DNA from 4 places in the Thermovenabulum gondwanense genome. Region 1 is predicted to be linked to each of the others. Evidence: riboswitches for the same ligand, from Rfam matches in the RefSeq annotation. Region 1 holds a riboswitch; each other region holds the start of a gene.
What was found. Region 1 has a riboswitch for cobalamin ahead of ATZ99_RS08010 (ECF transporter S component). Riboswitches for the same ligand answer to the same signal wherever they lie in the genome.

Region 1 (5,105 bases):
TTTTTGCTGGTGGATAAAATACTGGAAATAGAACCGGAAAAATACGCCAAGGGATTAAAGAACGTTACCTTTAATGAACCCTTCTTTCAGGGGCATTTTCCCGGAAATCCCATAATGCCCGGAGTATTGATCGTAGAGGCTTTGGCTCAGGTAGGTGCTTTTACCTTGCTGTGTTCGGAAAAATACAGGGGCAAATTGATACTTTTTGCCGGGATTGACAAAATGAGGTTTAAAAGAAGGGTTTTGCCGGGAGATACTTTAATACTGGAAGTAAGCATAATTAAAATCAAAGGAAATATCGGCAAGGGGAAAGCGGTAGCCTATGTGGCGGATGAAATAGCTGCTGAAGGCGAGCTTACCTTTGCAGTAACATAAATAAAATTATAACTTTTGAGGGAAAATACTCTTAAGGTTAAAATGAGAGGTGTCCCGTATGCAAAAAAATACCTCGAAAACCTTAAGGGTATTTTTTTACCTTTTAATTTTATTAATGGCACTTTTGATGATAACGAGCGGCTGTTCTAAGGGGAAGAGCGAGTCGAGTACAAACCCTGAATCTGAAAAAAGTAAAAAAACGGAAAACCTGTTGAGAAAGATGGAGGAAGATATAAATTCCCTTATTGAAGAATTGGAAAAGGAATATTTTAAAGAGGTAATTCCCGAAGAAAAAAATAAGGTGGAAAAGACAGGGCAGGCCAAGCAGGAGCAAAGTAAAGAACAACAAAAAGGAGGAGAAAAATCGGACCAGGGAAAGTCGAAAGAAGGTTCTTCCGGCGGGCAGGAACAGAAACAGGAACCTGAATGGATAAAAAGTGAAAGTAAGGTAGAAGGAATTCACGGTTTATGGGACAATTTCCGGGGTGAAGCAGCCCTTCAGGGCTATGGAGAAGATGAACTAAATGCATTCAATGAAAAATTAAATCAGTTAACGATGATGTTTACCAGGAAAGATTTATACGGAGCCATTTCTACCTCTAATGATTTATTCGGAACTTTACTGGGATATTACAAAGATCCGAAAGAAAAGGCGGCGGGACCGGCCAAAAAAACGTTGTTTTATATAAGGTCTGCCACCTATAAAGGTCTTAAGGGCAATTATGAGGAATCTCAAAAGGACCTGCTGGAAGCGGTAAAATCCTGGGAGTATGCAAAGGCCATTGTGGAGGACCCGGTATTGAACAAGAAAACCGAATTTGCCGTAAAAGACCTCATTGAAGCCCTCAAGGCAAAAGATCCGAACCTGGTAAAAATAAAGTTTACCATAGCTCAAAATAATTTAAAAAAGGCTATTGAAATGGTGGAGAAGGGTAAAAGTTAAGTTAAGGATTACTCTATTTCACCTATGAGGTAAAGGGGCACTTCCAACTCGGATTTTAGCGTGTCCTTAGAAAAAATTATAGCACAGGTGGAAGGCCCGGCAGACTTTTTTATATCAATTGGCAATGGATTAAAAAACTTATATTTAAGGGAATTACAAATAGAGAAATTTTCTAACTCTCCCAGAACCCCCTTTGAACCAACCGGGATTATTTCTTTTACATTTTTTGATTCTTTAAGTTTTAACAGTGCTTTTAAATCAAAAATTGCCGGGTCATTTAAATTGACCTCTTTGCCCACCTTTGGTATACCGGCAATGTATATTTTATCGCCCTTTTGAACCTTTCCCAGAAGAAGGTTATCATCTTTGCAAAGACCTATGCATGTAACACCCAAACCGGTTTGTACGGTTTTAATATTTTTTTCCGTGCTGATGGTAAAGGAAATACCCTGTAATCCAATTTCCCTTAGTTCGTCCATAATACCATTGAGAATAAGGTCCCCTGTGGGATGGGGCTCCGCGCAAATGGTGATGCTTAATGAGATGGGGCGAGCATTAATTGAGATAATCTCCATTAAAGAAACCCTGGAAGTAAATCTTCCAAGTATGTAAGGGGATACCTTTACAGCATCCATCTCTTTTTCCCCAATTCCCCCCGCGGAATCGCAGGCTATGACAAGAAGTGTGCGGTCCTGCAGTTTTATTAAAGTAACGTCTCTATAGGTGTTTATCAGGCTAAAAAGATCAGAAGACACTTTTATCACCCGACAGCTTTTTTAATCCTCTGAACACTAAATCGGCAAGAATGATATTTATAAATGATGCAAAAAGCAGTGGGAATACCATGGCTAAAAAGAAAGGAATCCCGAATCCTTTAAGGGGGATAAAACTGGCAGGCGCGATAATTCCGTTTAACAATATGCCCGCTGCATCTCCGATTAAACTGTTTTTCTTATATACCTTTCCAAATATACAGGCAAAAATACCCATTTCTACTCCTATCAAAAGGTGTAACGGAAAGGTAAGGGGGAAACCAGAAAGAAGGCTTGTAAATATATGCCCCAAAAACGCACAGAAGGCTCCGCTAACGGGGCCGATAACCAGAGCTGCTAAAAACCCGGGCATGGAATCTAAGGCTACGGTGCCCGTTGGGCTTAACATTTTTATATTTGCCCCCAAGTAGCTTAATGAAATAAATAAGGCCATGTAAATTACTTTTTTGACATTACCTGACATAGAAAGCACCTCCGTTATAAGTTTTAATAAAATTTTATCTCAAAAATAAAAAGTCCACAGTCTAATTTATTAGACCGTGGACTTTGCCATCATCCACCGGTATTGCTTTAAGGCAGGTCTCCTGGCTCGGGTTCATTTTTCCTTACGCCTTCCCGGTTTTTCCAGTGGCTCTTGTAAGGAACATCCCCCTTACAGTGGCGGGTCCGCGCCGGAATCTCACCGGACTTCCCTATTCTCCCCACAAAGGGGCACCTTAAAGCTATGCTATTTTAATTTTTAAAAAATATTTTTTCATAAAAATTATATTAAAATAAAACTCAAAAGTCAATTAAAAGAGAAAATAAAAAAAGCCCCGAAGGGCATATAAATTAAAGGTTAATACAAGGGACAAAAACCGCGGCCGAAACCTTTAACTCCAAAACCTCTTCCTGCCTTTCCTCTAATTCCCCCGGGTAGGCCTTGCTGGTTTTGAAGCTTTGAAAGCTGTTCTGTAGTTAAAACTCCTTTTATTTTTTCAAATTCTTCCTGTTTTAAAGAAAGCATTTTATCCTTGAGCTCTTTAATTTTTGATATTTTATCGTCAATTAATTTCTGATCCGGGTTATTTTGCAGGTAAAGATTTCTGAGCTCAAAATTCAATTTAGCTAAATCGTTTCTAAGGGTAAGCATTTTGTCAAAGTATTGAGTTCTAATATCCGTTATTTTTTTAATCTGTTCATCGGTGAGATTCAGGTCCTTAAAAGCCTGGCCTTTTCCCAAACCATATCCGGGGAATGCATATGCTAAGGAAGCAGCGCTCAGGATGAAAACCAACAGAATCCCCATTACAAGCAGTTTTTTCTTCAAGTGAATCCCTCCTTTTTTGTTTGTCATTATTAGTATAGACCTAATTTATGATGATTTTGTGATGAAAATAAAAACAAATTATAAAAATTTTTTTAAAAAAAGTAATCAAATGTTTTCCTATTCCGACTACTGCAAAAATATTTTGCGCAATATAAAAAATTTTGCAGGAGATTTAATATTTTTTTAAAAAATTAAATCATAAAATACGGGTTTGTAATGCAAATTAATACTGGCATGGAAATTGCTAACAATATTCCTGCGTTAAAATAATTCAAGAGGGAGGGGTTTTATTGAAAAAACGGGTTTTAATAATGGGAGCAGCGGGAAGGGACTTTCACGTTTTCAACACCTATTTCAGGAACAATGAACAATATGAAGTGGTGGCATTTACCGCAACTCAAATACCGAATATTGAAGGGAGGAAGTATCCTTCTGATCTGGCGGGAGATTTATACAGGGATGGAATTCCCATATATCCTGAAGAACAGTTAGAAAGACTTATTAAAAATTTTAATATCCATGAAGTGATTTTTGCCTACAGCGATGTATCCCATGAGGAAGTTATGCATAAGGCCTCAAGGGCTTTAAGCGCAGGAGCGGATTTCAAGCTTCTTGGGCCTAAAAGCACCATGCTTGAGTCTGTAAAACCGGTAGTTTCCGTTTGTGCTGTAAGAACGGGGGTGGGGAAGAGTCAAACAACCAGGAAGGTTTGCAAAGTTTTAAAGGATATGGGTAAAAAAGTTGTGGCTATAAGACATCCCATGCCCTACGGGGATTTATCCAAACAGATTTGCCAGAGATTTGCCTCCTATGAGGACCTGGATTTCCATAAATGTACCATTGAAGAAAGAGAGGAATACGAGCCCCACATCGATATGGGCATAGTGGTTTACGCTGGAGTGGATTACGAAGTGATTTTAAGAGAGGCGGAAAAGGAAGCGGATATTATTGTCTGGGATGGCGGCAACAACGATTTTCCCTTTTACAGGTCGGATCTTCACATCGTATTGGTGGATCCTCACCGGCCGGGACATGAAATGAAATACCATCCCGGCGAAACCAACTTGAGGATGGCCGATGTTCTGGTAATAAATAAAATAGATACCGCTTCGCCGGAGGGAATAGACGCGGTAAGAAAGAGCATAGAAGCGGTAAATCCCAAGGCAATGGTGGTGGAGGCTGCTTCGCCCATTTTTGTGGAAGATCCGGAAAAGATTAAAGGTAAAAGGGTGCTGGTAATTGAAGATGGTCCCACCCTGACCCACGGGGAAATGACTTACGGGGCGGGATATGTTGCCGCCAAAAAATACGGCGCTTCCGAGATAGTAGACCCCAGAAAATACTCCGTAGGAAGCATAAAAGACACCTACGAAAAATACAAGCACCTTTCCTTAATTCTTCCCGCTATGGGCTACGGTGAGGAGCAAATGAGGGAACTGCAAGAAACGATAAATAATTGCGATTGTGATACCGTTATTATCGGAACTCCTATAGACCTTACAAGAATAATAAAAATAAATAAACCTGCCGTGAGGGTAAAGTATAGATTGCAGGAGATAGGAGAACCCACATTGGAACAGATTTTAAAAAGATTTGAATAAAGTATAAGTAAAACTTTGTGCTGTTGGTATTTGCCAGCAGCTTTCCTTTTAATTCGGGCTTATTTTTTAACTTTTTTCTTTAATTAATAGTGAAATTAAAGTAT
Region 2 (5,105 bases), on a different contig from region 1:
CCATAAAATAAACTTCTTCCGAAGCTTCAGCAATTCTTTGATTGGCTTCACCCAGAAGGTCTCTGTAAAATCTTGCTAATGGGTATTCGGGAACAATCCCTAAACCTACTTCATTTGAGACTATAATAAACTTGGCATTCAACTTTCTCGCGTTTTTAAGCATTTCTTCTAATTCTTTCAAAAATTCTCCCCGGATTCTTTCCTGTAAAAATATATTTTCAGAAAAATCCTTTAAAATCCAGTTTGAAGTATAAAGGGCAATACAGTCTAATAGTACGAATTTTACATCGTCAATATAATTTTCTTTTTTGATTTTTTCCAACACCTTAGAAACGTAAAGTGGTTCTTCAATGGTTATCCAGTTTTCGGGTCTTCTTTTTTTATGATTCTCTATTCTTTTCTCCATTTCTTCATCCTTTGCTTCAGCGGTAGCAATATAAATTACCCTGCCGTCAGTTTCTCTTGCCAATTTTTCCGCAAAAGAGCTTTTCCCGCTTCTTGCCCCTCCGGTGATAAAAATTATCATCTTTTAATCCTCCCGAAACTTATGAAAAATCTATTTTCCTATTTTTTATCAATAGATATAGAAAGAAAGGCCCACCCACTAAAGCTGTGATTATACCTACGGGCATTTCAGATGGGGCTATAATCACTCTTGCAAGGGTATCCATCACCATAAGGTAAAGTCCACCAAATAAAGCAGAAAAAACGTATAGATTTCTATGGTCTGGGCCTATTATTAGTCTTGAAATATGGGGTATAATGAGACCCACAAACCCAATTATACCACAAAAAGCAACTGCAGAAGCGGTAAGTAGAGAAGCTGAAATCAAACATAGTTTTTTTAATAATTCCACGTCCACCCCGGTGAAAAAAGCAGTTTCTTCGCCCAGTTGCAAGACGTTCAGTCCTCTTAAAATAAATAAACCCGCTAAAAATCCTGTTATTCCATAAGGAAGGTTAATAATCACTTCCTTCCATCCCTGATAAGAAAAGCTGCCCAGATGCCAGAAATAAATGTTTTTTAATTTTTCTCCTGAAGCGTACATGAGAAACGACACAATAGCTGAAAGAAAACTGCTAACAGCTATTCCCGAAAGCAAAATTGAAAATGAAAGGGTTTTCCCACCAATTCGTGCTATAGACCATACGAGAAATACTGCAAAAAGAGCGCCAAGAAAAGAAAAAAAAGGGGTCGCGTTCATTCCAATAAAATTCATACCTTGAAAATACAATATAGCTACCGAAGCTCCTAAGGATGCTCCCGACGACGCCCCAATAACGTAAGGATCGGTTAAAGGATTCCTGAACATTCCCTGATAAATTACTCCTGCACAGGAAAGTTCAGCCCCCACAATAAAAGAAAGTATTATCCTGGGAAGCCTGAAATTAAGAATTATAACTTTTTCCGCAAAAGTTAAGTCATATTCTCTTTTAGTAAATAAGGATAACAGGATCAGGGGTATCTTTTTTGCCGGTATATAAAAGGCACCTATACTTATGGATATTACGCTTCCCAGGAAAATTAATAATATTAATAGAAAATAGATATACCTTTTCGTAATTTTACGGAACATCTTCCCCTCCGGTAATTATTTAAAAATCTCTGGATGTATAATTTTTGAAAATTGTTCCAACCCATCCACCAGTCTCGGTGTGGGTCTTTGAATAATATTTTCATCCACGTAAAATACCTTGTCATTTTTTACTGCATTGATATTGCTCCAACCGGGTCTTTTAAGAATGTCTTCTTTTGTCTGTTCATTTACACCGTTAGTACCGTGATGAGAAAATATTATAATATCAGGATTTTTAGCTATTATTACTTCCTGTCCATAAACGGGATAAGGCTTATCCGAATCGCCTGCAATATTTTTCCCACCCGCTTTGGTTATAAGGTCATCTACAAAAGTCCCCGGCCCGACAGTGGTAATGGGTGAAGGCCATAATTCATAAAATACAGTAGGTTTTTTATCCTCAGGTATAGATGAAACTTTCTCTTTTACGGCATCTATTCTCTTTTTCAGAGAATTTACAAGTTCAGTGGCATCCTTTTCTCTTCCGGTGGCCTTCCCTACGAGAATCAAACTATCAAGCATTTCTTCAATATTTTTTGGTTCCAGCACTATAACCGGTATTTTCAATTCTTCCAATCTTTTTACTGGCTTTTCATGCATGGTTGTGGCAAGTACAAGATCCGGATTTAGCGATATTATTTTTTCTATATTAGGATTTGAAAAATCTCCTATTTTTTCTTTGCTTTTAGCTTCTCCGGGATAATCACAATAGTTTGTAACACCTACAACCCTATCGCCTAAACCCAGGGCAAATAATATTTCCGTATTGCTGGGGGATAAAGAAATTATTCTTAAGGGTTCCTTTTCAATCTTAACCTCCCTGCCAAGGCTGTCTTTTAACGTTACAGGGAAAAGTCCATTATTAGAATTTGAATTTTGCGAATCATTATTTTTGCTGTTTTTGCTGCAGCCAGACAAACCAACTACAATAATGGCAGCTATTAACAAAATTGTTAAGAGATTTTTGACAATAATTTTGTTTTTCACGGTTCTTCCTCCTCTTATTGCATGTTTTTAATTTATTTTTTATTCAAGCCTGAGAAATTACTTTTTATGTAACTAAAAAACCCAACCTTTCGGGAAGGAAAAGTTGGGTTTTTCTCCATTAATACCTGTACTCCCCCTTTCTTCCGAAGGTTCAGTACAAAACTTCAGGCAGGTCTCCTGGCTCCCGGTTCATCTTTCCTGCGCCTTCCCAGGGGTATAACTCCCCAGTGGCAAACTGCAGTACATCACCGGTTACAGTGGCGGGACCGCTCAGGACTTTCACCTGATTCCCTATTAAGCAATCCGCACCTGAAGCTTTACTTTATTCATTTTATTCTAAGAACTATTATAAGTTAATTCCCTTTTTATTACAAGTTTCTTTTATTAGTAACCTGATATCCTCCGCACTTTCCATTAAAAGTACTTTTTCCGCCAGTTCTTTTGCTTCATCGTATTCGAAGGACCTTATTATCTTTTTTGCAAAAGGTATTGCAGTAGCGCTCATAGAAAATTCGTCAAGCCCTAAACCTAAAAGAAGCGGTACTGCCAGGGGTTCTCCTGCCATTTCCCCGCACATTCCCGTCCATTTTCCTTCTCTGTGCGAGGCATCAATTACATTCTTTATAAGCCTTATTATTGCAGGATGAAAGGGTTCATAAAGATAGGCGATTTTTTCGTTCATTCGATCTACTGCCAATGTATACTGAATAAGGTCATTGGTCCCAATACTGAAAAAGTCCACTTCCTTGGCAAGAATATCCGCACACACTGCGGCAGAAGGAATTTCTACCATTATGCCTACTTCTATATTTTCATCAAAGGCTACTCCTTCTTTTTTCAGTTCTTCCATGGCTTCTTCTAATACCCGGTTAGCTTTTCTTATCTCGTCTATCCCGGAAATCATTGGGTACATAATCCTTATCTTGCCATGAGCACTGGCTCGCAAAATCGCCCTTAATTGCACTTTAAATAAATCTTTTCTATCCAAACACAGTCTGATAGCTCTGAACCCTAAAAAAGGGTTTAATTCTTCGGGCATTTCAAGGTAGGGTAGTTTTTTGTCTCCTCCTATATCGAGGGTCCTTATTATTACCGGCTTACCCTGCATTGCCTCAACTACTTCTTTATAAGCTTTATATTGTTCTTCTTCCGAGGGCATGTCCTCCCTATCCATATATAAAAACTCTGTTCTATACAGTCCAATACCCTCCGCTCCATTTTCCAAGGCACCCTTAACATCTTTGGGAGTACCTATATTCGCCGATAACTCTACCCTTCTTTTTTTATCTACAGTTTCAGCACTTAAAAAAAGAAGTTCCTTCATTTCTTCTTTAATTTTTAAATACTCATCTTTTTTGTCCATGTAGTTTTTCAATGTGTCGCTATCGGGATTAACTATTAAGATTCCGTTTATACCATCCACAATAACCAGTTCTCCGTCCTTTACTTTTTCACTGACTTCCTGCAACCCAACTACAGCAGGAATTTCCAGCGATCTTGCCATAATGGCGGTATGAGAAGTTCTGCCACCCATATCGGTAGCAAAGGCTAACACTTTATTTTTGTCCAGCTGAGCGGTATCGGAAGGGGTTAAGTCCTTTGCCAGAACAATCACCGTATCATTTAACTCCGATAAGCTTTTTATTGGGATGCCTAAAATATTTTTAATTATCCTTTCCCCTACATCCCTAATATCCGCTGCCCTCTCTCTCATGTATTCATCTTCCATAGAAGAAAAAATATCTATATATCCGTCAATTACCGTTTTAACTGCAAATTCAGCGCATAATTTTTCGTTTTTTATTTTTTCCTCAATCTCTGAAAATAGAACCGGGTCCTCTAAAACCATTAAATGAGCTTCAAAGATTCTGGCCTTATCTTCTCCTAATTTTTCCAGAGCATTTTCTTTTATCCGTTGCAGTTGTTCTTTGGATAAATTTATGGATTTATTTAGTTTTAGAAGTTCTGCCTCAACTTCATCCTCATTAACCCATCTTTGTTCAACTTTCACTTCAATGTTCTTATAAATAAAAGCTTTCCCAATAGCTATACCCGGTGAAGCTGCAATACCTTTATACATATTCTCCCCCCAACTATTCTTCTTTTTTTAAAATATCTTCCACCTCTTTTACAATTCGATAAGGTTTGGTAACAATTCTAATGGGCAGGGAAAGGATAAATTTTTTTAAATCCCCTTCCAGTTCTTTTGTCATTCTGTAAGGTTTCGTCAAAATCCTCTCAATAAAGTCAAGGGCATAGTTTTCAAGAAGTTTTTCCCTTCTTATCTCTATTTCGCTACCGCATTCCTCGCATTTTATCCTCTTCAAAATATTTCCTGCGTAATACACTGTATGCGGGGTTTCTTTATTGCAATGCAGGCAAAAAAGCTCAGCCTCCATTCTCGAGGTCTTACCATCCATACCCCGGACCTCCTGACGATTATTATAAATATAATATAACTTTTAATTTAAGAAGTTGCAATATTTTCCTAATTGATTTTATGTATCGGAATACCCAGTAAATCGAAAGCACTTTCCATAG
Region 3 (5,105 bases), on a different contig from region 1:
CCAGAAGCCTTATCACAGCGGCTTTTGCGGCAGCGGCAGCGCAGCTTCCCGTGGTATAGCCGCATCTCATCTTTTTCCCGTATCTTATTACCTCCACCTTTTCACCTCCGGTCGGTACGAATACATCAACGCGTTGAAAATGGCGGCCGCCACGTTGCTGCCACCCTTACTTCCCCGGGTGGATATGGACGCCACATTCATGGTCCTCAAATACTCCTTTGACTCGCGGGCTCCAACGAAACCCACCGGCACCCCTATCACCAGCGAGGGAAGCACCCTTTCCCTTTCGATTAGGGAACAAAGGTAAAAAAGAGCGGTGGGGGCGTTGCCTATGACGAAAACATCCGCTCCCTCCATGAGAGCCCTTTCTACGGATGCCATGGATCGGGTAATCCTTTTTTTCTCGGCGATAACCCTGGTTTCTTCCTCATCTATGAAGCAAAAGATTTTCCCACCCATTTCATCCAAAAACCTTTTGTTTATTCCCGAATAAGCCATTCGGGTATCCGCAAATACCCTGCAGCCTTTATCAAATGCCCCGCGCGCCGCCTCCACGGGGTTATTTTTGAAAACCAGCAGGTTTTCGTAATCGAAATCCCCTGTGGCGTGTATGGCCCTGAGGATTATTTGAAGTTCTCCATCCCCGTGACTTTTTAAAAGCCCCGATTTTATAATTTCAAAGCTCTTTTTTTCTATCAATTCGGGGTCCTTAATGAACATCGCCCTTTTCTTCCCTTCCTTCGTTTAACCTGTCCTTTAAGATTTCTATTAATAGTGGGTGGTAACCTATGGGTGAAACCATATTTACCTTCACGGCCCCTTTATCCCTTACAAAGGAATTTATTATTTTTGGTACGTCTTTTTTCATATGAATTCCCGAAAAGAGGAAATAGGGAAGCACCGTAACTTTCTTATACCCCTGCTGGTATAATAGTTCCAGGGCTTTTTCCACGCCGGGTTCGTTGAACTCCATAAAAGCAGGAACCACCCTTTTCCCCAAGGCTTTTTCCAGCTCTCTCGCCACCCTTTCCACCGTCATTACCGTAGAGTCTTCCCTGCTTCCGTGACTTATCAGCAAAATCGCTTCCATTTCAACCCCTCCCCATTTTATTCAATATACTTTCGAGGATTTTAAAGCTGCCGAGGAAGCTCACGTGGGGATACATGCCGAAGGTGTTTTTGTACTGATAACCGCACGGGTTTTCCCCTTCATCCCTTACCCTTTTTATCAGGAGGCAGCTTTTTTTGTTGATGTTCGAAACGGACTTGTGAAATTCATGGACGTTAAATTGAAAGCCTTTCGGTCCTATGAGGCAGTCTTCCAAAACCCTTGCCTTACCGTATCCGAAGTTCTGCAGCCTATCTGTCATACGGCTTTCTCCGTCGAATACCCCTGTCATCTCAAACCCGTCAATTTTTCGGGTGAGGTACATAAGCCCTCCGCACTCGGCGAATATATACCCGCCCCCTTCGGCAAATTCCCTTATGGAACGAAGCATGGAGCGGTTTTCCGAAAGCTCCTCCTTAAAGACCTCGGGATATCCCCCGCCTATATAAAGGAAATCGCAATCGGGAAGGCGTTTATCCTTCATCGGGGAAAAAAAAGTAACGTCGAAAAGGTTCGATAAAATATTAATATTTTCCCTGTAATAAAAGGAAAAGGCTTTATCAAATGCCACAGCGGCTTTGCGGTTGGTTTTCAAGGGTAAGCTAAATCCTTCTCCGGGTAGGTCCATTTCTTCAAAAAGCCCAAGCAGCTCTTTTACATCCACGCTTTCTTTTATGCGATAGGCCATCCTATCCAGGATTTCGTTAAATCCCTCTATCTCCGTATTCTGAATGAGCCCGAGATGCCGGGAATTTACCGCAAGCCCTTTATCCTCCTCGATGTAGCCCAGCACCTTTACACCCGCGTATTTCTCGATGGCCTCTTTTAACAGCTTATAGGCGGTAAGGGAAACCCTGTTTAGCACCACCCCTTTTATTACCCCTCTACTGAAGTCCACCATCCCCTTGATCTTCACCGCCGCCGAAAACATTTCCCCCTTCGGGGTGTATACGAGCACCGAATTAAGACCGAATTCCCTCGCTATATGAAAGGTGGAATTTATAAAGGTATTGGAAATACCGTCGAAAAAGCCCATAACCCCTTCAATTACACAAAAGTCGTTATTTTTTTCTAACAGTTTTTTATAATCCTTCCCCTGAAGAAAAGGATCAAGATTCTGCGCGGTTACCCCCGCGGCCCTCCCCAGAAACCCTGTATCGATGTAATCCGGTCCCACCTTGCACGGGAATACCGAAAAATTCATATCTTTTAATACTTTTAATAGCCCCATTGTAAACAAAGTTTTTCCGTTTCCGCTGGAAGGAGCTGAGATTACGATTCCCTTCATAACGCACCTCATCAAAAAAAATTACCCTCCACCTTCGGCGGAGAGTATTAAAAAAACCTACCCAAAGGGTAGGCTTTTTGCAGTTTAAAGTTCGTCTTTTTGCCTTTCCCTTCCCACCGAAGGACCGGCATCTACCCAGAGGCAGGTCTCCTGGCTCACGGGTCATCCTCCTCCACCCTTCCCGGTTTCCCAGTGGGACTGGATTCGTCTCCGTATACAGTAGCGGGGGCTGCAGCGGATTTTCACCGCTTTCCCTTTTAAGCTCAAAGCACCCCTGAGTTCACCGTATTCAGTTTGAATTTACTTTATTTTTATTATAATACAAATCATTAATTTTTCAATAGCGAATGTAATAGAAAAACCTTAAATTTTCAAGAATATCCCGGCAATTTTAAAATAAGAAATAAGCGCCATGGCATCTACAATTGTAGTAATCAGGGGACTTGCCATTATTGCAGGATCGATTTTAACCATTTTAGCAAGAAGTGGGAGCAGTCCGCCTACCACTTTTGCCAGTACAACCACGACAATCAAAGTAGTACTTACCACAAAAGCTATTGCATAATTTACTTTTTCGATAGCGATTAGCCTTAAAAAATTTAAACCTGCAAGAGATATACCCACAATAATACTTACGACAAGTTCCTTCCACATAACTTTTAAAGCATCTCGTGATTTTATTTCGCCCAGAGCCAGACCTCTAATAACCATTGTGGATGATTGAGAGCCAGCATTCCCTCCGGTATCCATAAGCATTGGAATAAATGCGGCAAGTATTACCATAGTTTGCAAAAGTTCTTCATACCGTTGTATAATACGCCCGGTAAAGGTAGCAGAAACCATAAGAGCAAACAACCATAGTAATCGATTTTTGGCCATGGTAAAAGGGCTCTGATTAAAATAAGATTCCTCGCTTGGTCTTATTCCTCCCATCCTCTGAATATCTTCTGTATTTTCTTGTTCTAAAACATCCACAACGTCATCAATTGTGATTATCCCCACCAGTCGGTTTTCCCGATCCACTACAGGCATGCTCAATAAGTCGTATTTCTTAAAAAGTGAAGCCACGTATTCCCGATCATCATCCGTTTTAACCGCAATTATATGTTTGTCCATAAGATCATCTATTTTTTGGTTCGGTTCAGCTACTACAAGGTCTTTTAAAGAGACAGTTCCTAAAAGGTGCCTTTGATTATCTATAACGTAGCATGTATAAATGGTCTCTTTCTTTGGTGCCGTATAGCGTATATGAGAAAGGGCTTCTTCCACCGTCATATCGGCTTTTAAATCTACGAATTCAATCGTCATAATACTTCCAGCTGAATGCTCTGGATACTGCAGAAACTGATTAATCAACCTCCGTTCGCTTTCCGGTGTTCCCTTAAGTATTTTCTTAACCACATTAGCCGGCATTTCTTCCAAAAAATCTATTTTATCATCAAAAAATAAATCTTCAATGAGGCTTTTTAATTCATCTTCTTCAATCATTTTGGAAAAAGCGGCTCTTATTTTGTCAGATAAATACGAAAATACATCCGCTGCTTTATCCTTTGGTAGTAGTCTAAAAGCTATTAAACTTTCTTTTGCTTCCATTTGGTTTAATATTTCAGCCACATCCTGGCTGGGTAGCACGGACATTTCTTCTTTTAATGCCATAAAGTCCTTTTTTCTAAACATCTCCCTAAAATTATCCTTGTTTCTTTCGATGTCCAAAAATAACACCCCCTAAAATTTAGGGGGGACAACATCGGCAGGGAGTGGTTCCGGCGAGTTTCCCCCCTTTTTATTTTGTGTATTTACTAAGAAAACAAAACAATACGATTGAGGTAAGGGATCCACCAGACCACCCCCTTTTTGACTATACATTCTAATTTTAATTATATCTTTTCCGTAAAAAATTTTAAACTTCTTAAAGTCAAAAAATCCATATTTTTAAAACCTGCCCAGCAGACAATAAAAAATTTCATAAACTTGATAAATACCTTATAACACATAAAACCCTAAATGGTATAATACTGATAAAAAGCCAAATTTTTATCATTTTTTGAGGGGGCACACAAATGGGAATATCTGAGAATAGAACTTTAGATTCTGAAAGGATAAAAATACTTGTCGTGGATGACAGCCGTCTTTTAAGGGTAATGATGTCGGATCTTCTTACAGCAAATGGGTATGAGGTCCGGACCGCGTCCAATTCTTTTGAAGCCATCGATATGGCTTTTTATACCTTTTCACCCGACCTGATTTTGATGGATATAGAACTTGGAGACGAAATGGACGGAATTGAAGTAGCAAAAAAGATCCTTCAAAAAAAGGATATTCCCATAATATTTTTGACCGCCAAAACTTCCCCGGAAGTAATAAATAGAATAAAGGAAACAACGGCATATGGTTACTTAGAAAAAAAGGTAAGCAATGAGGCAATTATTTCCGCTATTGAAATGGCATTGAAGCTATACAGTGTCAATAACCTTGCCAGTATGTTTAAACATATTTTTGAAAATTCTCCCAATGAGCTTTTAATCACGGATTTACAGAACAATAAATTTATAACCGCAAATAAAAATGCCCGGGAAAACTTAGGGTATTCCGAAGAAGAAATAAAAAATCTTTCTCCTCGCGATATAGCGCCGGAAATCCTTGAAAGTCCTATCAGAGAATTAATCCAGAAATTATGCGATAAAAAGGAAACCTCGGTAGCTTTTAAAA
Region 4 (5,105 bases), on a different contig from region 1:
AGGAGAAAAAGATTTAGAAATAGCTATTCTACGTGATCTTTTAAAAAAACCCGCCCACATGGATAAATGCCGGATATAAAGCAAATTTAGTTTTAAAAATATTAAGGATTAGCCGTTCAACATATTACTACAATAAATCCTATAAAAAAGAAATCAAAAACAATAAAGGTGGTAGACCTTACCCCGGTTACTCTTTTAATAAAGAAGGAAAACGTATATGCGATGAACAAATAAAAGAATGGCTATGTGAATTAATTGAAAGTGAAGGAGAATTTTACGGTTATATAAAACTAACAGTTTGTCTGAGGAAAAAATACAACCTTTATATAAACAAGAAGAAAGTATACCGTCTTTGTAAAGAATTAGATATATTACGTCCTCAAAGGCAAAAGAAAATAAAACATCCAAGGAAAATAGCGCGAAATCGTGTAATTACTGCTCCCAACCAATTATGGGAGATAGATGTTAAATATGGTTATATTGCCGGTGAAGATAGATTCTTTTTTATTGCACCGATAATAGATGTATATGACAGTTCTATAGTTGATTGCCATATTGGCCTTTCCTGCAGTGCTTTAGATATTGCTATTACATTAAAAAGTGCATTATTTAAAAGGGCAATATACGATAATGAAGAAAAAACACTCATTTTACGTTCTGATAATGGACCTCAGTTTATTAGCAGCCTATTTGAAGAAACCTGCAACAACTTGAAAATAGAACATGAAAGAATACCTTTCAAAACACCCAATAAAAATGCTCATATAGAATCTTTTAATAATATTCTTGAGCATGAATGCTTAGCATGTAATGAATTTGAAACATACGTAGAAGGCTATAAGGCCGTGTCGGAATTTATTAAATTTTATAATGAAGTCAGAATACATTCCGGTATAAATTATCTTAGCCCAAATGAATTTTATCTAAAGACTCTATTGAATTTGATAGATCCTGTAGAAGTAAGAGTTTAATACAAATTTAAAGATTTTATATAAAAAATGAACTTTTTAAAGTCAAATTGTCCAAAATTAAGGGGTTAAGCCGTTTCCACCTTCATCATGATATTTCTCGTTATGAATATTTCACCGCCGATGCTGGCTTCGATAGCACTCAAACCTGATTCAGATTCAGAAGGTGTCCCTTTGTGTCCTAAAAATCCCGGTTTAAAGTTCAAATACGATGGATTTTGTAAGTCCAGAAATCGGATTAAATGGGTATGTCCTTTGACTAAACGAGGAAAAAGAGGTTACATCTGCACTTGCCCCGATCCCTGCACTAATTCCAAAAGTGCCGAATGGTATACACTTATTCCGAGGACAACTACCGTAGAAATACCCCTATTCCGAGAAATTCAAAGTTGTGGGAAAAAATTTATTCGCAACGTATTGCTGTGGAACAGTCAATTTCTAGATTAAAACTTCCATTAATGCTCGGTCGTCTTACTGTGATTGATTTTCGAAGTGCTTATTGTGAGCTTGTTTTAGCTGCAATTGCTCAGAATGTGGTGACTTTAGTCGCATTAAGAGCGAAAAAACATGACAAGGTAAGGTCACTTCGGTGGCTTGTTGCTTAAAGTTGCAATCAAGCTTAGGGGGTGTTTTTTGCCTTTTCAATCGAGCTTTTAAACTAGAACAAAATATATTCCATAATTTGTTAAATTTGAGTCCAGCCAGGTATAAGGACTTTTTTATTTTTTTACTGTGAGCATAGTTTTGCAAGCACCTAGAGAAATTTTATCATTTTGTGCGTTTTAGTCCAATTCTCTTAAGGGGCCAGCAAGACCGTTCAAGCTACAAATGGGGAAGGTATTACAAAAAAAGGACAGCGGTGGAAAGAGTAAACAGCAGATTAGATGAATCTTTTGGATTTGAGAAACACTACATCAGAGGGAAAAAGAAAATGGAAATAAAATGCGGTATAGCCCTATGTATAATGCTTGCGATGGCCTTAGGAAGGATAAAAGAAAAACAAGCAGAAGAAATGCGTAGCCTGATAAAGCCGGTTCAAAGAAAAAAGGAGCCGGATGCCGCATAAAATAAGCAATTATGACTATAAAAAGCAATAAAAAGAATATCAAAGAAGCCACAAAAAAGTGGTTTAGTTTAGTATTGTCTTTTTTTGGTTAGAAAAATATGGAAATAAAAAACAGGTTGCATTTTGGCTTCAAAAAATTCTTTTTGTTATTTCAATAGAGGGAAAATATTGCAATAAATAAGTGATAAAAATTAAAAAAATGCTACAAAGCAAAAAGCTCTGCATAATTTACTATTGAATAATAAAAAATCTTGTGGTATTATATTTATTGCATCAGGATGTGCCGAAGTGGTGGAATTGGCAGACGCGCTGGACTCAAAATCCAGTGGGCCCAAAACCCGTGCGGGTTCGACTCCCGCCTTCGGCACCATTTTATTTAGATATAAACTTCTCCAAAGGGGGAAGTTTATTTTTTTACACAGGGGTTGTATAATGGAAAAGAAAAAAATTATTTCTTAATTTACAATATCATGCAAAAAGAGTTGAGATATATAATCATTTTTATGTAAGATATAATCAGGTATTCTTTATTATTATGATAAATAAGAAATTGATTATTTTGTAAAGTATTTTATAATATAATTAAGTGAATATTTTTAGCTTTCAGGTGCCCCAAAAAAGGGGAGAATAGGGAATCGGGTGAAAATCCCGGGCGGTCCCGCCACTGTAACGGGGATTTCCTTTACAAATTTGCCACTGGGAAACCGGGAAGGCGTAAGGGAAGGTGAACCGAAGCCAGGAGACCTGCCTGAAGAGCTTGAATCCTCGGGATGATGGTAAAGTCCCTGAGTTGTGTATTTACACGCAGCTTGGGGACTTTTTATTTTATAAAAATTTAAAGGAGGGACTTTTTATGGAGATTTTAAAAAAAGCCATGGAAGGTATTGGCGTGCTGGATGAGGTGTCAATGAAAAGGGCTCAGGAAAGGCTTGACAGCCTGACAAAACCCAGGGGCAGTCTGGGAGTCTTGGAAGAACTGGCGGTAAAGGTGGCGGGTATAAAAAAAGATGTATTTCCCCGGATAAATAACAAGGTTGTGGTAGTAATGGCCGGGGATCATGGTGTAGTGGAAGAAGGAGTAAGCGCTTTTCCCCAGGAAGTAACACCGCAGATGATTTTAAATTTCCTCTCCGGTGGTGCGGCAATAAATGTGCTTTCCCGTCACGAAGGGGCGAAAATAGTATGCGTGGATGTAGGGACAGCTGCGGATATTAACCATCCTGCTTTATTAGTAAAAAAAGTAAAAAAGGGCACCGACAATATGACAAAAGGGCCGGCCATGAGCAGGGAAGAAGCCATAAAGGCAATTGAGGTGGGTATTGAAACCGCCTGGGAAGTGATAGATAAGGGAGCCGAGCTTATTGCAACGGGCGATATGGGAATAGGAAATACAACGCCGAGCAGTGCTATTTTGGCGGTATATGCCGATGAACCGATCGAAAATTTGGTGGGAAGGGGAACCGGAGTAGATGATGAAAGGTTATTAAAGAAAATAAATGCGGTGAAAAAAGCTATAAAAGTAAACAAGCCCGACCCCGGTGATCCGGTTGACGTATTGTCAAAGGTGGGCGGTTTAGAGATTGGCGCTATTGCGGGTTGTATTATTGGGGCGGCTTCCAGAAGGGTTCCTGTTATTATAGATGGGTTTATTTCTACCGCAGGGGCGTTGATAGCATCAAAAATCGAGCCTAAAACGGTATACTTTATGATCCCATCTCACGTTTCGCAGGAACCCGGGCATAAAGTTATGCTGAAACTTTTAGGGCTTGAACCCATGCTCCATATGAATATGCGCCTCGGAGAAGGCACCGGGGCCGTACTGGCAATGAACCTGGTAGATGCCGCTTTAAAAATAATTAAAGAAATGGCAACCTTTGAGGAAGCGGGAGTATCAAAAGAGTTATAATTTACATATTGTTTATGTGATCCACATCCTTTTGACATGCAACGCAATTTTTCCCTTTTTCTTTTGCCCTGTACATCAGGTCATCCGCTCTTTTTATCAAACTATCGATTGTATCGCCCTCCAAAAAACCTGCAACCCCAAAGCTTGCGGTGACTTTTTCGGGGCAGGGGAGAGTGATTCTGGATATATTCTCCCTCAATGTTTCTGCTAAAATAGTGGCTTTTTCTACCGGCGTGCTGGGGAGAAAGATGATAAATTCCTCACCACCCCAGCGCGCTAAAGTATCAGCCTTCCTGATTCTTTCTTTTATAGTTTTTACTACATATTTTAAGGCTAAGTCACCCGTATTGTGGCCGCAACGGTCATTGATCTTTTTAAAATTATCAATATCGAGCAAAATAATAGAAAAATTTCCCCCATAACGTTTAACCCTTTCAATCTCTTCTTCCAGTTTCTTTAAAAGAAATCTCCGGTTAAAAGCTCCTGTCAAATCATCCGTATAGGATAATCTGCGAAGTCTAATTGCCTGTCTTCTAATTTTTTCCTCAAGAATTTTTCTATCGGTTATATCATCAAGAATAATCAGGGCCCCTGTAACTTTATTGCTCTCAATATGGGGTTTTATATGAACCCTTGCCCAGAAATCCTTCCCCCATATGGATTTATAAAATACTTCAAAAATTATAGTTTTATTATTTTCTAAGCATTCTTTTAGTTTTGTCGAGAATCCGTATCCCACAAGGTGGGGGAAAGTAAGCAAATTTATTTTTCTGGTTTCCTCTTCTGAAGGTGACCCCAAAATTTCCAATACTTTTTTATTGACGTAAATTATATTCCCGTCTTTGTCGCATCTTAAAATACCTACGGGGGCATGTTCAGCCAATTCAAAATACATCCTCCACATGTTCTCGATTTCAATCTGAGATTTTTTCTTTTCGGTAATATCTCTAACAATGCCAACCGCATGCCATTTTTCATTTAATTTTATAGGTGAAAGGGTAAGTTCTATATATATTGTCTCGCCATATTTGTTTTTTGCCATTAGTTCCAGTGGATTTCTCAAAAAGCTTAGGTCTCCTTTTTGCCTGAAATAATTCATATAGTCAACGAATGAGTTCTCTATTTTTTCGTAGCAAGGAACAATTAATTTATGAACATCTTCATT

Region 2: linked by a shared signal. The riboswitch ahead of ATZ99_RS08480 (ABC transporter substrate-binding protein) and the one ahead of ATZ99_RS08010 (ECF transporter S component) in region 1 are both predicted to bind cobalamin.
Region 3: linked by a shared signal. The riboswitch ahead of ATZ99_RS04225 (cobyrinic acid a,c-diamide synthase CobB) and the one ahead of ATZ99_RS08010 (ECF transporter S component) in region 1 are both predicted to bind cobalamin.
Region 4: linked by a shared signal. The riboswitch ahead of cobT (nicotinate-nucleotide--dimethylbenzimidazole phosphoribosyltransferase) and the one ahead of ATZ99_RS08010 (ECF transporter S component) in region 1 are both predicted to bind cobalamin.

What each region holds. Positions count from the first base shown of each region.
Region 1 covers NZ_LOHZ01000035.1:18,546-23,650, reverse strand. Annotated here, with positions in the region: gene fabZ (3-hydroxyacyl-ACP dehydratase FabZ) at 1-375, shown strand, start outside; gene ATZ99_RS08020 (hypothetical protein) at 434-1,318, shown strand; gene ATZ99_RS08015 (hypothetical protein) at 1,327-2,073, opposite strand; gene ATZ99_RS08010 (ECF transporter S component) at 2,063-2,554, opposite strand; cobalamin riboswitch at 2,649-2,825, opposite strand; gene ATZ99_RS08005 (Spy/CpxP family protein refolding chaperone) at 2,930-3,400, opposite strand; gene ATZ99_RS08000 (GTP-binding protein) at 3,712-5,001, shown strand.
Region 2 covers NZ_LOHZ01000036.1:28,703-33,807, forward strand. Annotated here, with positions in the region: gene cobU (bifunctional adenosylcobinamide kinase/adenosylcobinamide-phosphate guanylyltransferase) at 1-526, opposite strand, end outside; gene ATZ99_RS08475 (FecCD family ABC transporter permease) at 546-1,577, opposite strand; gene ATZ99_RS08480 (ABC transporter substrate-binding protein) at 1,593-2,564, opposite strand; cobalamin riboswitch at 2,715-2,892, opposite strand; gene ptsP (phosphoenolpyruvate--protein phosphotransferase) at 2,911-4,644, opposite strand; gene ATZ99_RS08490 (bh protein) at 4,658-4,984, opposite strand; gene lpdA (dihydrolipoyl dehydrogenase) at 5,053-5,105, opposite strand, start outside.
Region 3 covers NZ_LOHZ01000023.1:144,894-149,998, forward strand. Annotated here, with positions in the region: gene cbiD (cobalt-precorrin-5B (C(1))-methyltransferase CbiD) at 1-97, opposite strand, end outside; gene ATZ99_RS04215 (precorrin-8X methylmutase) at 88-720, opposite strand; gene ATZ99_RS04220 (sirohydrochlorin chelatase) at 710-1,090, opposite strand; gene ATZ99_RS04225 (cobyrinic acid a,c-diamide synthase CobB) at 1,092-2,396, opposite strand; cobalamin riboswitch at 2,520-2,687, opposite strand; gene mgtE (magnesium transporter) at 2,760-4,073, opposite strand; gene ATZ99_RS04235 (PAS domain S-box protein) at 4,457-5,105, shown strand, end outside.
Region 4 covers NZ_LOHZ01000023.1:150,271-155,375, reverse strand. Annotated here, with positions in the region: partial or broken gene ATZ99_RS12375 (IS3 family transposase) at 1-971, shown strand, start outside; gene ATZ99_RS11820 (hypothetical protein) at 1,037-1,174, opposite strand; gene ATZ99_RS12290 (transposase) at 1,295-1,573, shown strand; partial or broken gene ATZ99_RS04250 (hypothetical protein) at 1,780-2,034, shown strand; tRNA gene ATZ99_RS04245 (tRNA-Leu) at 2,317-2,404, shown strand; cobalamin riboswitch at 2,624-2,800, shown strand; gene cobT (nicotinate-nucleotide--dimethylbenzimidazole phosphoribosyltransferase) at 2,888-3,940, shown strand; gene ATZ99_RS04235 (PAS domain S-box protein) at 3,942-5,105, opposite strand, start outside.